3 regions of the Mycolicibacterium lutetiense genome follow, and region 3 is predicted to be linked to each of the others. Evidence: predicted binding sites of a transcription regulator. Region 3 holds the regulator's gene; each other region holds the start of a gene.
What was found. Region 3 encodes LexA, which represses DNA repair genes until DNA is damaged. Its sites were predicted from a motif close to CGAACANNTGTTCG; they were not measured.
Positions count from the first base shown of each region.

Region 1: the regulator LexA is predicted to act here: its motif matches at 1,709-1,722, upstream of JOF57_RS18480 (error-prone DNA polymerase).
Region 2: the regulator LexA is predicted to act here: its motif matches at 2,680-2,693, upstream of cofD (2-phospho-L-lactate transferase).

Region 1 is NZ_JAGIOP010000002.1:1,911,230-1,915,243, forward strand. It holds gene JOF57_RS18480 (error-prone DNA polymerase) at 1-1,695, opposite strand, end outside; gene JOF57_RS18485 (hypothetical protein) at 1,815-2,789, shown strand; gene JOF57_RS18490 (APC family permease) at 2,809-4,014, opposite strand, start outside.
Region 2 is NZ_JAGIOP010000002.1:1,770,460-1,774,473, reverse strand. It holds gene JOF57_RS17775 (NUDIX hydrolase) at 1-141, opposite strand, end outside; gene JOF57_RS17770 (coenzyme F420-0:L-glutamate ligase) at 138-1,493, opposite strand; gene cofD (2-phospho-L-lactate transferase) at 1,490-2,473, opposite strand; gene JOF57_RS17760 (WhiB family transcriptional regulator) at 2,768-3,169, shown strand; gene JOF57_RS17755 (metallopeptidase family protein) at 3,179-3,601, opposite strand; gene JOF57_RS17750 (DUF3499 domain-containing protein) at 3,732-4,014, shown strand, end outside.
Region 3 is NZ_JAGIOP010000002.1:992,662-996,675, reverse strand. It holds gene JOF57_RS14105 (LGFP repeat-containing protein) at 1-1,856, shown strand, start outside; gene lexA (transcriptional repressor LexA) at 1,904-2,626, opposite strand; gene JOF57_RS14095 (LysM peptidoglycan-binding domain-containing protein) at 2,868-3,395, shown strand; gene nrdR (transcriptional regulator NrdR) at 3,560-4,014, shown strand, end outside.

The DNA of each region.
Region 1 (4,014 bases), 920 kb from region 3:
GCACACGTCGGCGATCGGACGGTCACAGATCACCATGCCGCCGGAGTGGATGCCGAGATGCCTCGGCAGATTGGCAATCTGGGTGGCCAGCTCGATCACCGGTTGCGGGATGTCTTCCGCCTCCGGCGAGTCGGGGCGACCGCTCCACCGGCTGAGCTGCTTGCTCCAGGCGTCCTGCTGCCCCTGGGAGAAACCCAGCGCCCGGGCCATGTCGCGGACGGCACTGCGGCCGCGGTAGGTGATGACGTTGGCGACCTGCGCAGCGTAGTCACGACCGTAACGCTCATAGACGTATTGAATGACGTTCTCGCGCAGGTCCGATTCGATGTCGATGTCGATGTCGGGCGGCCCGTCGCGGGCCGGGGACAAGAACCGTTCGAACAGCAGCCCGTTGGCAACCGGGTCGACGTTGGTGACCTTGAGCGCGTAGCAGACCGCCGAGTTGGCCGCCGATCCCCTGCCCTGACACAGGATGTCGCTGTCCCGGCAGAACCGGGTGATGTCGTGCACCACCAGGAAATAGCCGGGGAACTTCAACTGCTCGATGATCCGCAGTTCGTGTTCGATCTGCGCATAGGCCATTTCTGCGTTGCCGGCGGGTCCGTACCGCTCGGCCGCGCCTGCCATGACCAGGTGCCGCAACCACGTGTCCTCAGTGTGCCCGGCCGGAACGTCGAACGGCGGCAACTGCGGGGCGATGAGTGCCAGCCCGAAGGCGCACTGCTCACCGAGATCGGCTGCGGCCATCACGATCTCGGCGCCGAACCGCTGGGCCATCTCCTCCCCCGAGCGCAGGTGAGACCCGCCGAGCGGGGCCAGCCACCCCGCCGCGGTGTCCATCGAGTTACGGGCCCGGATCGCCGCCATCGCCATGGCCAGCCGACCCCGGTCGGGTGCAGCGAAGTGCGCGCCGGTGGTCGCCACCACCGGTAGCCCGAACCGCTGAGCCAGCCCGGCCAGGGCAGCATTGCGCTCGTCGTCACACGGATGGCCGTGATGGGTGAGTTCGATACTGACCCGGTCGGCTCCGAAGCGATCCACCAGATCGACCAACGCGGCGGCCGCAGCTTCCGGACCACCTTCTGAAAGCGCCTGGCGGACATGACCTTTACGACATCCCGTGAGGATGTGCCAGTGCCCACCGGCGGCCTCGGTGAGCCCGTCGAAGTCGTAGCGGGGTTTACCCTTCTCACCACCGGCCAGGTGCGCCTTGGCGATCTCGCGGGACAACCGCCGGTACCCCTCCGGCCCGCGGGCCAGGACCAGCAGATGCGGGCCGGGCGGATCGGGATCCTCGGTGCGGGGAACATTCCCCAACGACAACTCGGCGCCGAATACCGTGGCCACGTCCAACTCCCTGGCCGCCTCGGCGAACCGGACCACGCCGTAGAGCCCGTCGTGATCGGTCAGCGCGATGGCCCGCAGGTTCAGCCGGGCCGCCTCCTCGACCAACTCCTCCGGCGTGCTCGCGCCGTCGAGGAAGCTGTAGGCGCTGTGCGTGTGCAGCTCGGCATAACGGACCGACGTTCGCGGCCGGTCGAGTTCCGGCGGCTGATAGGCACCGCGCTTACGCGACCAGGCCGGGCTGTCCCCACCGTCGCCCGCGGGCTCCAACGGCAGGCCGGAGCGGCGCGGCTTGCCGGTCAGCACCCGCTCCATCTCCGACCAGCTCGGCGGCCCGTTATGCCAACTCACCACACCAGCATATCGAACATCTGTTCGATACCTACCGGGGTGCGTCCCCTCGTGATGCCGACCACGCCATCGACCCCTACGATGCTGCTGGTCTGGGAATCTGCGGTGGAAGGACGGGCATGGCCTCAACGAAGTACATCGGCTACGTCGGCGGTGTCGCGGTGGCGGCGGGCGTCGGTGCGGCGATCGCCGTGGCCGGCCAGGGCACCGCCCACGCTGATTCGACCGACGGCGCGGCCAAGGACTCGACCAGCAGTGTGTCGAGCGTCAAGGCCGGACCCAAACGCGGTGAGACCAAGGCCGGCGAGACCAAGCGCCCCAAGCCTTTGTCCACGTTCAAGGACAACGTCAAGGACACCCTCGACAAGCAGGCCGACAAGATCGAGAAAGCGGCCGCACGCGTCAACAAGGCCGTACAGGACGCAACACCCGCCAAGCCGACGGCCGGCAAGACCAAGCCGAAGCCCAGTGTCGAAGAGTTCGAGGCCGGCGAGGTCGCCAAGCTCAAGGGCCTGCTCTCCCCCAAGCAGGCGGCGGCCCCCAAGCCGGCCCCGGTAGTGGCCGACAAGCCGGACACCGAGACCGTCGCGCCGCGCGCAGTGCAGATCCAGGCCGATACCGCCGACGATGGCCAGGCATGGGATCCCAACCCGTTCCGCGGCAACGATCCGGAGCCGAAGGACATCCCCAAGCCGATCATGGATCTCCGGAACGCCCTGATGGATGCCTCGCCCAATGAGCTCGATCCCCTGGTGCGTGAAGCCACCGAGCAGATCTACCGGGGCAGCCAGATGGTTCCGTGGGTCAACGCCGTCATCCCGATCGGCAAGATCGCGACGAACCTGGAGACTGCGGTCGGCAGCGATGCCGCCGCCCTGGATGCCCGGCAGACCATCATCAACGAGCTGATCAAGACCACGCCGCCGGGATCGTTCGTGTACTACGGCTACGACCTCGTCGCCGACGTGATCAACCTGGAGGCCCCGGCCGCCGCCCTCAAGGTCCAGGCCGTCGCGACAGTGTGGGATCTGCTCGACCCGCTTCACGTTGCCCACAATCCGGGCAAGTCCGGCATCGGCAACGCGGCCGGCTGACTCGGCGTTTCGGCAGCCGTTACTCGACGAGTGACGGCGTGTCGTGCCGCAGTGTCTCGCCCCGGAAGAACTCGGGGCTGCGAGATCGCCAGATCATCATCAGCACGGCACCGAGGATCAGCACGCCGAAGCCGATGTAGAACACCAGGCCGATGCCGCCGATCGCGGCGCCGCTGGCATTGTCCGGGTTCATACTCTCGCCGATCGAGATGACGAACACCGCGGCCAGCACGATTCCGCCGAGCAGCGGGAACAGGAATTTGAACACCACGTTGTGGGCGTTGGCGAACAGCTCACGGCGGAAGTACCAGACACACGCAAACGCCGTGATGCCGTAGTACCAGCAGATCATGATGCCAAGGGCCGCAATGGTATCCAACAGTGCGCTCTCGGAGAGCAGGCTCACCGCGGTGTAGAACACCCCGGTGACCACCCCGGCGGTGACGGTCGCGAACACGGGCACCAGATAGCGCGGACTGACCTCGGCAAAACGCGCGGGGAAGGCCTTGTAGGCACCCATCGCCAGCATCGCCCGGGCGGCCGGCAGGAACGTGGTTTGCAGGCTGGCCACCGAGGAAGCCAGGATCGCCAGGAACAGCAGCGGCCCGGCATAGGTACCGAGCACCGGGTCGGCCAACGCGGCGAACACGTTTTCGGCGTTGTCCGGATTGCCCAGTCCGAGATCGGTTTCCCCGACGCCGGCGTACATCATCACCGCGACCGCGATCAGCAGATACGTCGCCAGGATGGACAGCACGCACAGCAACCCGGCCCGGCCCGGCACCTTCGTCGGATCCTTGGACTCCTCCCCCAGCGTCAGACAGGTATCCCAGCCCCAGAAAGCGAAGATCGACCCGGTCACACCAATCACAAAGGCGCTCAACGCGAGTCCGGTGAACGGGTTGAACCAGTCCAGGTCGAACGACAGCCCGGCCGGCGCGTCGCCGCGGCTCACGTGCACGAACGCCATCACCGCGAACGCCAGTAGCACCACCATCTGAAATCCGACCAATACGTACTGCACCCGTTCACTGGTGGTGATGCCGCGGCTCGCGATCGCGGTGGCGATGGCCAGGAACACCAGCGTGGTCAGGATGTTGATGGCCTTGTTGTCGGCCAACTCCGCAATGGAATGTTGGTTGGTGACCCTGGCGATGAACAGGTAGAAGAACTCCACCGCAATGGCAGCGAGGTTGGACAGCACGATAATCGATGCGACCACCAT
Region 2 (4,014 bases), 780 kb from region 3:
CACGCATGACCGCAGGCAGGCATCGGGACGGGCGGCCAGAAATGACAGCACCGCGTGGCGCAGCGTGTCCTGACCGGGATCGGCTGTCTGCCAATGCGTCAGCACCTCGACGGTGGACGCATGCAGGCTCTCGGCGCTCACTTCACAACCAGCAGGCCGTCGGTGGGCACCGGGTCGCGGGGCGATGGCGGATCAGCGGAGTGACCGATCGCGATGGCTCCCAAGGGCTCCCAATCCGCCGGAAGATCGAGCTCGGAACGGACCAGATCGCCGGCGAAGATCGTGGAGCCGATCCAGCAGCTGCCCACCTCACGCACCGCCAGCGCCACCAGGAGGGCCTGCACGGCCGCGCCTACGGCAACGGTGAACATGGTGTGCTCGGCCTGAGTGCGCGCGTCGTCTGGATAGCTGTGGGCTCCGTCGGGAACCATGAAGGGAATCACCAGTTCCGGAGCGTCGTACAGGATCTGACCGCGATTCACCCGCCGCTCGACGGACTCGGGATCTCGGCCGTCGCCGGTGAGATCGGTGCGCCACTGGTCTTTCATCCGGTCCAGCAGTCGCACGCGGGTGGCACCGTCCTGTAGCCAGACGAAGCGCACCGGGCGGGTGTGATGCGGCGCGGGCGCGGTGAGCGCCTCGCTGACGGCGGCTTCGATGAGTGCGTGATCGACCGGCTCATCGGAGAAACTGCGCACCGAGCGACGCAGTAGCTGGGCTTGGCTGCGTCCCATCTGGATTGCCTCGGCGGTCCCGAGCCAGAACAGATCGTCCTCACCGGAGCGGACCAGTGTGCGGCCGTTCGACCCGTCATCGGTCAGTTCCAGACCGCGCACCACTGCGACCGGGATCGCGGTGAGTTTGCCTTTCACCAGATCGGCTGCGGCGGCGATCTCGTCGGCCACCGCGACTTCGGTGACCAGTAGTTCGTTGCCGTGCCGGTCGTACGCGCCCGCGTAACCGTGCAGCACGGTGAGCCCGGATGCGCCGATCGCGAAATCGGCTTGGCCGTTTCGCCAGGCACGGCCCATGGTGTCGGTGATCACGACAGCGACGGTGATGCCGAACCGTTCACGCAGGCCTTCGCGCAACGCCTGCGCGCTGCTGTCGGGATCGATGGGCAGCAGTGCCAACTCGTTCGAGTCGACATTGGATCCGTCGACGCCGGCGGCGGCCTGGACCAGTCCGAAGGCGTTCTCGGTGATGAAGGTGCGACCCTTACGTGCCAGTACGCGAACCGCCTCGCCGTCGATGAGTTTGCGCCGCATGGCGTCCCGCTCGTCGGGATCGGAAGGGGCCGTGACGATGCGGCCTTCGCACTTGGACACGATCTTGCTGGTGATGACCAGCACATCCCCGTCGCGCAACCATGGTGCCGCCTCGGCGAGGGCAGCGGCCAGATCATCTCCGGGACGGAACTCGGGAAGCCCCGGTACCGGGAGAATCTCTACCCGGCCGGCGGATCCGTGCTCGGTGTGCACCCCGGTGGTCACAGCCGAACGCCTGCGAGATCAAGGCCGGCCCGCACCATCTCGGCGGTCGTAGGCGGGTCCGTCATCAGCAGGGGCACTGCACGCACCCGAACCCCCTCGATCTCGGCCTGGTCGCCTTCGTGTACCAGCCAACCGTCCAGGATCCCGGTGCCCGACCGGGCCCCGAAGTGCTGACCGACGGCCGATGAGGTGGATTCCACCCCGATGATGGACAGGCACTCATCTGCCATGCCACGCAACGGTTTTCCATTGATGATGGGGGAGTAGCCGACCACCGGCGCCTTGGTCGAGCGCAGCGCGCCGCGGACACCGGGGATCTGCAGGATCGGTCCGATGCTCACGACCGGATTTGACGGCGCCAGCAACACCACGTCCGCCTCGGCGATCGCCTCGGTGACGCCCGGCGCGGCGGTTGCCTGTTCCGCACCGACGAACGCAAAGCTGTGCGAGGGCACCTGTGCGCGGTAACGCACCCACCACTCCTGGAAGTGGATCGCCCGCTTGGCACCGTCCTCCGGATCGGTGATCACTACGTGTGTCTCACTGCGGTCGTCGGTGACCGGCAGCAACTTTGCGCCCGGTGACCAGCGCTTACACAATGCCTCGGTGACCTGTGACAGTGGGTAGCCGGCGCGCAGCATCTGGGTACGGACCAGATGGGTGGCGAGGTCCCGATCGCCGAGGCCGAACCAGTCGGGTTGTACGCCGTATGCGGCGAGTTCCTCCTTGGCGTGCCAGGTCTCGTCGCGGTGGCCCCAGCCACGTACGGGATCGATACCGCCGCCCAGCGTGTACATGCAGGTATCGAGGTCCGGGCAGATCCGGACGCCGTGCATCCAGGCGTCGTCACCGACGTTCACGATCGCGGTGAGTTCATGCTTGCTGTCGGTCTCCGCGAATTGGCCGAGGCCCAACAGGTGCTGTACTCCCAGCAAAAACCGGGCGCCTCCGACGCCGCCGACCAGAACGGTGATCCTCACAACGTCCGACCCTAGGCGTTGAGGGCGTGCGGATGGAAACGACGTCGTCACGGGCAGGACACGCCGATGTCGCGACGCGCCGATTTGACATAACGAGATGGTATGAATTCGCGCTCTGGCGCTTGACCCTGGCAGCTAACACGTGTGTAATCACAGTTGTGTCATTTCCCGGTTGGTGACCGATTCCGGTGTCGCGGACCGAGATTCGATCAACTGTTCGAATGGAGTGACCGCGCATCGCAATAGTGGGGCTCCACTTAGGATCTATGAGACCGAGTGAGGAGGCGGGGGAAAATGTCTTATGAGAGCGGCGATTTCGATCATGTGGTCCGATTTGACGATCGGCTACTCGGCTCGGTAGACAACGCACCGCACATCAACACGGGAATGACACCGATGGGGGCAGGACGCCCTCAACTGAGTCTGGTCCCGGTGAGTTCGGTTCCCGAACACATTGATGTGGATCCGGAAGACGAAGACGACCAATGGCAGGAACGTGCGCTCTGCGCGCAGACCGACCCGGAGGCGTTCTTCCCGGAGAAGGGCGGGTCTACCCGCGAGGCCAAGCGCATCTGCCTGGGCTGCGAAGTCAAGGATGCCTGCTTGGAGTACGCGCTCGCGCACGATGAGCGCTTCGGTATCTGGGGAGGATTGTCCGAACGGGAGCGTCGCCGGCTCAAACGCGGCATCATCTGACGCTTGACGTCAGTCGTCGTCGATCGTTGGGTCGATGACTGACGGTTCGACTCCCAAATAGGTGGCCACTTGGGCCACCAGGATTTCATGCAGCAGGTCTGCTAGCTCATCGGATCCTTTGACCCGGCGCTCGATGGGCTTGCGGAACAAGACAATTCGAGCCCGGGTCGCATTTCCTCTGACGTCAACCCCAGCAGGTATCAGCCGCGCCAACGCGATCGGGCCATCGGCGATGACCTCGGGTGGCCATTGCACACTGTCGGGATCTTTCGGGGACATCCGCGGTATCTCATCGACGGCGACATCGAGATCTTTGATCCGCGACGCCCACCGCCGCTCGATCGGCTCATAGGCCTCGAGCACCGCCATGTCGAACCGCTCGGCACGGCTACGCCAGCCGGGAACCGAGCGCGGAAGCAGCGGTCCGCGCATATCGCGGCCGCGACGCGATCGCCATGGGTTGCGCTGAGCCACGGCGATGATCGTAACGGTTCGGGATCTGGACCCGACGGCTGCGCGTGTCCGGCACCGGACAGCGATCGTCCAAAGTAATCTCTGATGCGTGAATGTTCCCCGTCGCTGCTGCCGGCCCGGGTGCCCGCACTACGCCGTGGCGACGTTGACCTTCGTCTACTCCGACTCCACGGCGGTAGTCGGACCTCTGGCCACGGTGTCTGAACCCCACTCCTGGGACCTTTGTGTCGGCCACGCCGGCCGCATCACCGCGCCCAGAGGCTGGGAGTTGGTCCGTCATGCCGGTCCGTTGCCCACCCATCCCGACGAGGACGATCTGGTGGCACTGGCCGACGCGGTCCGGGAAGGGCAGGCAGGTGCGGTTCCCCGCG
Region 3 (4,014 bases):
ATGCCGCTTGGGACAAGCTCGGTGGCTCCGCCGGAGTGCTGGGCGTCCCCGCTGACGACGAGATGTTCAACGGCGATGTGATCTCACAGAAGTTCACCGGCGGAGAGATCTCCTGGAACCGTAAGACCAAGGCGTTCACCACGGAGCCGCCCGAACTGGCCGGTCAGCTCGCCGACCTGGACGTACCGTCGGATCCCGCTTCGGCGATCGCTGCCGCGCGTCGCGAGGCAGGTGGCGCGATGGGGCCACTGGGAGCCAAGGAAGGCGACCAATATCCGATCGGCGACGGCGGGTTCGGACAGAAATACGCCGGCGGCACGGTCTTCTACAGCCCGGCCACCGGAGCCAACGCCATCACCGGTCAGCTGCTCGAGAAGTACGAAAGTGTCGGCGGTCCCGAAGGTGATCTGGGCTTCCCGACCACCAGCGAATCCGAGGGCGGGTTGGGCCCGAACAGCCGGATCAGCACGTTCGCGGCCGCCGACAATCCCGTCATCTTCTGGACTCCCGATTACGGCGCGGTGATCGTGCGGGGCGCGATGAACGCGGCCTGGGAGAAGCTCGGTGGTGCAAAGGGCGTACTGGGCGCCCCCATGGCCGACCAGACCGAAGACGGCAGTGTCATCACCCAGCGGTTCAGCGGGGGAGCGATCTCGTGGGACCGCGACACCAACACGTTCACCACCGAGCCGTCGAAACTCGCCTCCGAATTGACCGGACTGCAGGTTCCTGGACTCGGGCAGACCCCGGCCACGGGGCCGCAGCCCTCCGGTACGGACACCGAGAAGCCGTTCTCCTGGCATTGGAGCTGGTGGTGGCTGATCGCGGTGGTCCCGGTCGTGCTGCTCGCCGGGCTGATCGTGGGGGCCGCGCTGTGGCACCGTCGTCGCGCCGGTGGCGACGACGACTTCGACCATGACCCGTTCGACGACGACTACGCCGGCGGCCCCGGGGATTCGTCGTATGACGAGGACCGGTACTCCGACGCTCGTTACGGATCGGGTGGGTACGACCGCGACGAGTATCGCGATGATCGCGGCTCCGATGCGGCGGACGGCTACGGGCCGAGCGCTGCCTATGGCGGCGAGGCGACGACCACGCGGTTCGTCGGGGCGGGCGAGCAATCGACGGGTGCGGCGTCTCCGTACGACGAGCCCACCGATATCGCCATCCCGGTCAGTCAGTGGGCCGCCCCGCACGGAGCGGCCGGCGGTCACGGGGCGCCAGGCGAGGACGAGGAACCGCCGGAGGATTCCGCCCAGCTGGCCGACCCGGAGCAGGGTTTTGACGACTATGACGACTTCGAATCCGACTATGACGACGAAGATGACGATTTCGAGGACGACGAATTCGACGACGAAGACCTCGATACGCCCATCGACGCCGACTTCGAGGAAGTCGTCGAGGACGACGACGTCGATGACATCGAAGCGGAGCTCGTCGACGAGGACCTGACGGATACCGGGTCACTCAACGGCCCGGTCGGCGGGGTGCGCGAAGTCGGGGGTTTCGCGGCGCTGAGCGGCCTGGGTGTGCCGGGTGATCAGGACAACGTGGACACCGCGCCCACCCGCGTCATCACCGACACGGAGGCCTACGGCGGTGAGGCCTACAGCAGTGAGGCACACAGCGGGCGCCATGCCGCCATCGAACTCGACGAGATCCCCAGTGCCACCGCCATCCACCTACCGTTGGAGGACCCGAACCGCGCGCCGGAGGGCTATCCGATCAAGGCGGACACCAGGTCCGGCCGATACTGGTCGCCAGACAGCAGCGAGTACGACGAGGCAGTGGCCGAGATCTGGTTCGCCAGTGAGGAATTCGCCCGTACGAACGGATTCGTGCGCACGGACTGAGCGGCAGGGCCCGGCAACCAGTCGGTGCCGCCGGGCCTGCCTGCCGGTCAGATCTTGCGGATGACGGTGACAATCTTGCCGAGCACCGCGGCGTCGTTGCCCGGGATCGGGTCGTATGCCGGGTTGTGCGGCATCAGCCAGACCTGACCGCGGGTCCGCTTGAACGTCTTGACGGTCGCTTCGCCGTCGATCATGGCTGCCACGATGTCTCCGTTGTCGGCCACACTCTGCTGGCGTACCACCACCCAGTCACCGTCGCAGATGGCGGCATCGACCATCGAGTCGCCGACGACCTTGAGCATGAACAGCGACCCTTCGCCGACCAGTTCGCGGGGTAACGGGAAGACGTCCTCGACGGCCTGCTCGGCCAGGATGGGGCCGCCGGCGGCGATACGTCCGAGTACCGGCACGAAGGTCGGTTCGGGTAGTGCGTCGGACCCGGCCACATCGGTGGACACCAGCGCGGCGGCCGTCGGATCGTTGGAGGCGCGCACGTCGACTGCGCGTGGCCGGTTGGGATCCCTACGCAGGTAGCCCTTGCGTTCCAGGGTGCGCAACTGATGGGCGACCGACGAGGTCGAGGTCAAACCGACCGCATCGCCGATCTCGCGGATGCTCGGCGGGTAGCCGCGACTGTTCACCGACGCGCGGATCACGTCGAGAATGGTGCGCTGCCGGTCGGTGAGGCCGCCTTCGGCCCGGCGTGGACCCGCGCCGTCCGATCCGGCCGGGCTGTCGGTGTTTCCGTCCCTGCTGCGGTCGTCGCTCATGGGGCGAATGTAGTCGTTGGTCGAACATTAATCAAACATGTGTTCGACGCGTGTTGCGGGCGTGTCTGCTGGTGGGGCGCGTGGCGGCGGGTTGCGGGTCGCGTGAGGGGTCGGTGGCCCGAGGTTGTCGGTGCCCTGTTCTATCGTTTGGCAACAGTTCGATCACATGTTCTATCAATCGAACATCTGAGCGAGTATGTTCGAACACAAGAGCGAAACCGTCCCACCGAAAGGCAGTCAGATGGCGATCATCGATATCCCCGCCGATAGCCGTTCCCGCGCGGCTCGGGCCGTGCCGCAGTCCCCGCCGCAACGCGCCCGGGTTCGGGGTGGTGCCGGCACCAGGGGCAGCGCCACCTTCGGTACCGGTGCGGCCAGGCCGGTGCGCCGGGTGCAGCGGCCGGCCCCGGTCCGCCCCGCGGCCGGCGCGGTCCGCTACCGCGGAACCGGAGTGCTGATGTCGCGTGCATCCCATCGCAGCCGGCCCGTCACGCCGGTGACCACGGTGTTGCTGGCCCTGGTCGCCGCCGGTATCACGGTGTGGCTGGGCCTCGTGGCCCAGTTCGGTGGGGTGATGGGGATGGAAAGCCCTGAGCCGACCGAGCTTGCGGTGGTGCAGGTGAAATCGGGGGAGACGCTGCAGCAGGTGGCGCGCCGCGTCGCCCCGGATGCCCCGGTGTCCCGGGTCGTCGAGCAGATTCGTGACCTCAACCAACTCGCATCCGCGGCAGTCGACCCCGGGCAGACGTTGCTCGCGCCGGTTGGCTGAGCAGCGCAATGTCTGCTGAATCGTCCTGGCCGGCAGCCACACTGGCCGGCACCGGAGTGAGCACCTACATGCCACTGGACCCGGCGGTGAGTCTGCCGTGGGCATCGCGGGTACGCTCAAGGACGCTCGAACTAGTTGTCCGGCGGCATGACGAAGGAGCGGTAATGCATTGTCCGTTCTGCCGTCATCCTGATTCGCGTGTGGTCGATTCCCGCGAGGCCGACGAGGGCCAGGCCATCCGGCGCCGGCGATCATGCCCGGAGTGCGGACGCCGGTTCACCACCGTGGAGACCGCGGTGCTGGCTGTGGTGAAGCGCAGCGGCGTGACCGAGCCCTTCAGTCGGGAGAAAGTCATCCGCGGCGTGCGCCGGTCCTGTCAGGGCAGGCAGGTCGACGACGATGCACTCAATGTTTTGGCGCAGAAGGTCGAGGACGCTGTCCGTGGTCTGGGCACGCCAGAGATCCCCAGCAACGAGGTCGGTCTGGCCATTCTCGGACCGCTGCGCGAACTGGACGAAGTCGCCTACTTGAGATTCGCCTCGGTGTACCGGTCGTTCTCGTCGGCTGAGGACTTCGAACGTGAGATCGAGGCGCTGCGGGCGCATCGCGGCGCCGAGGC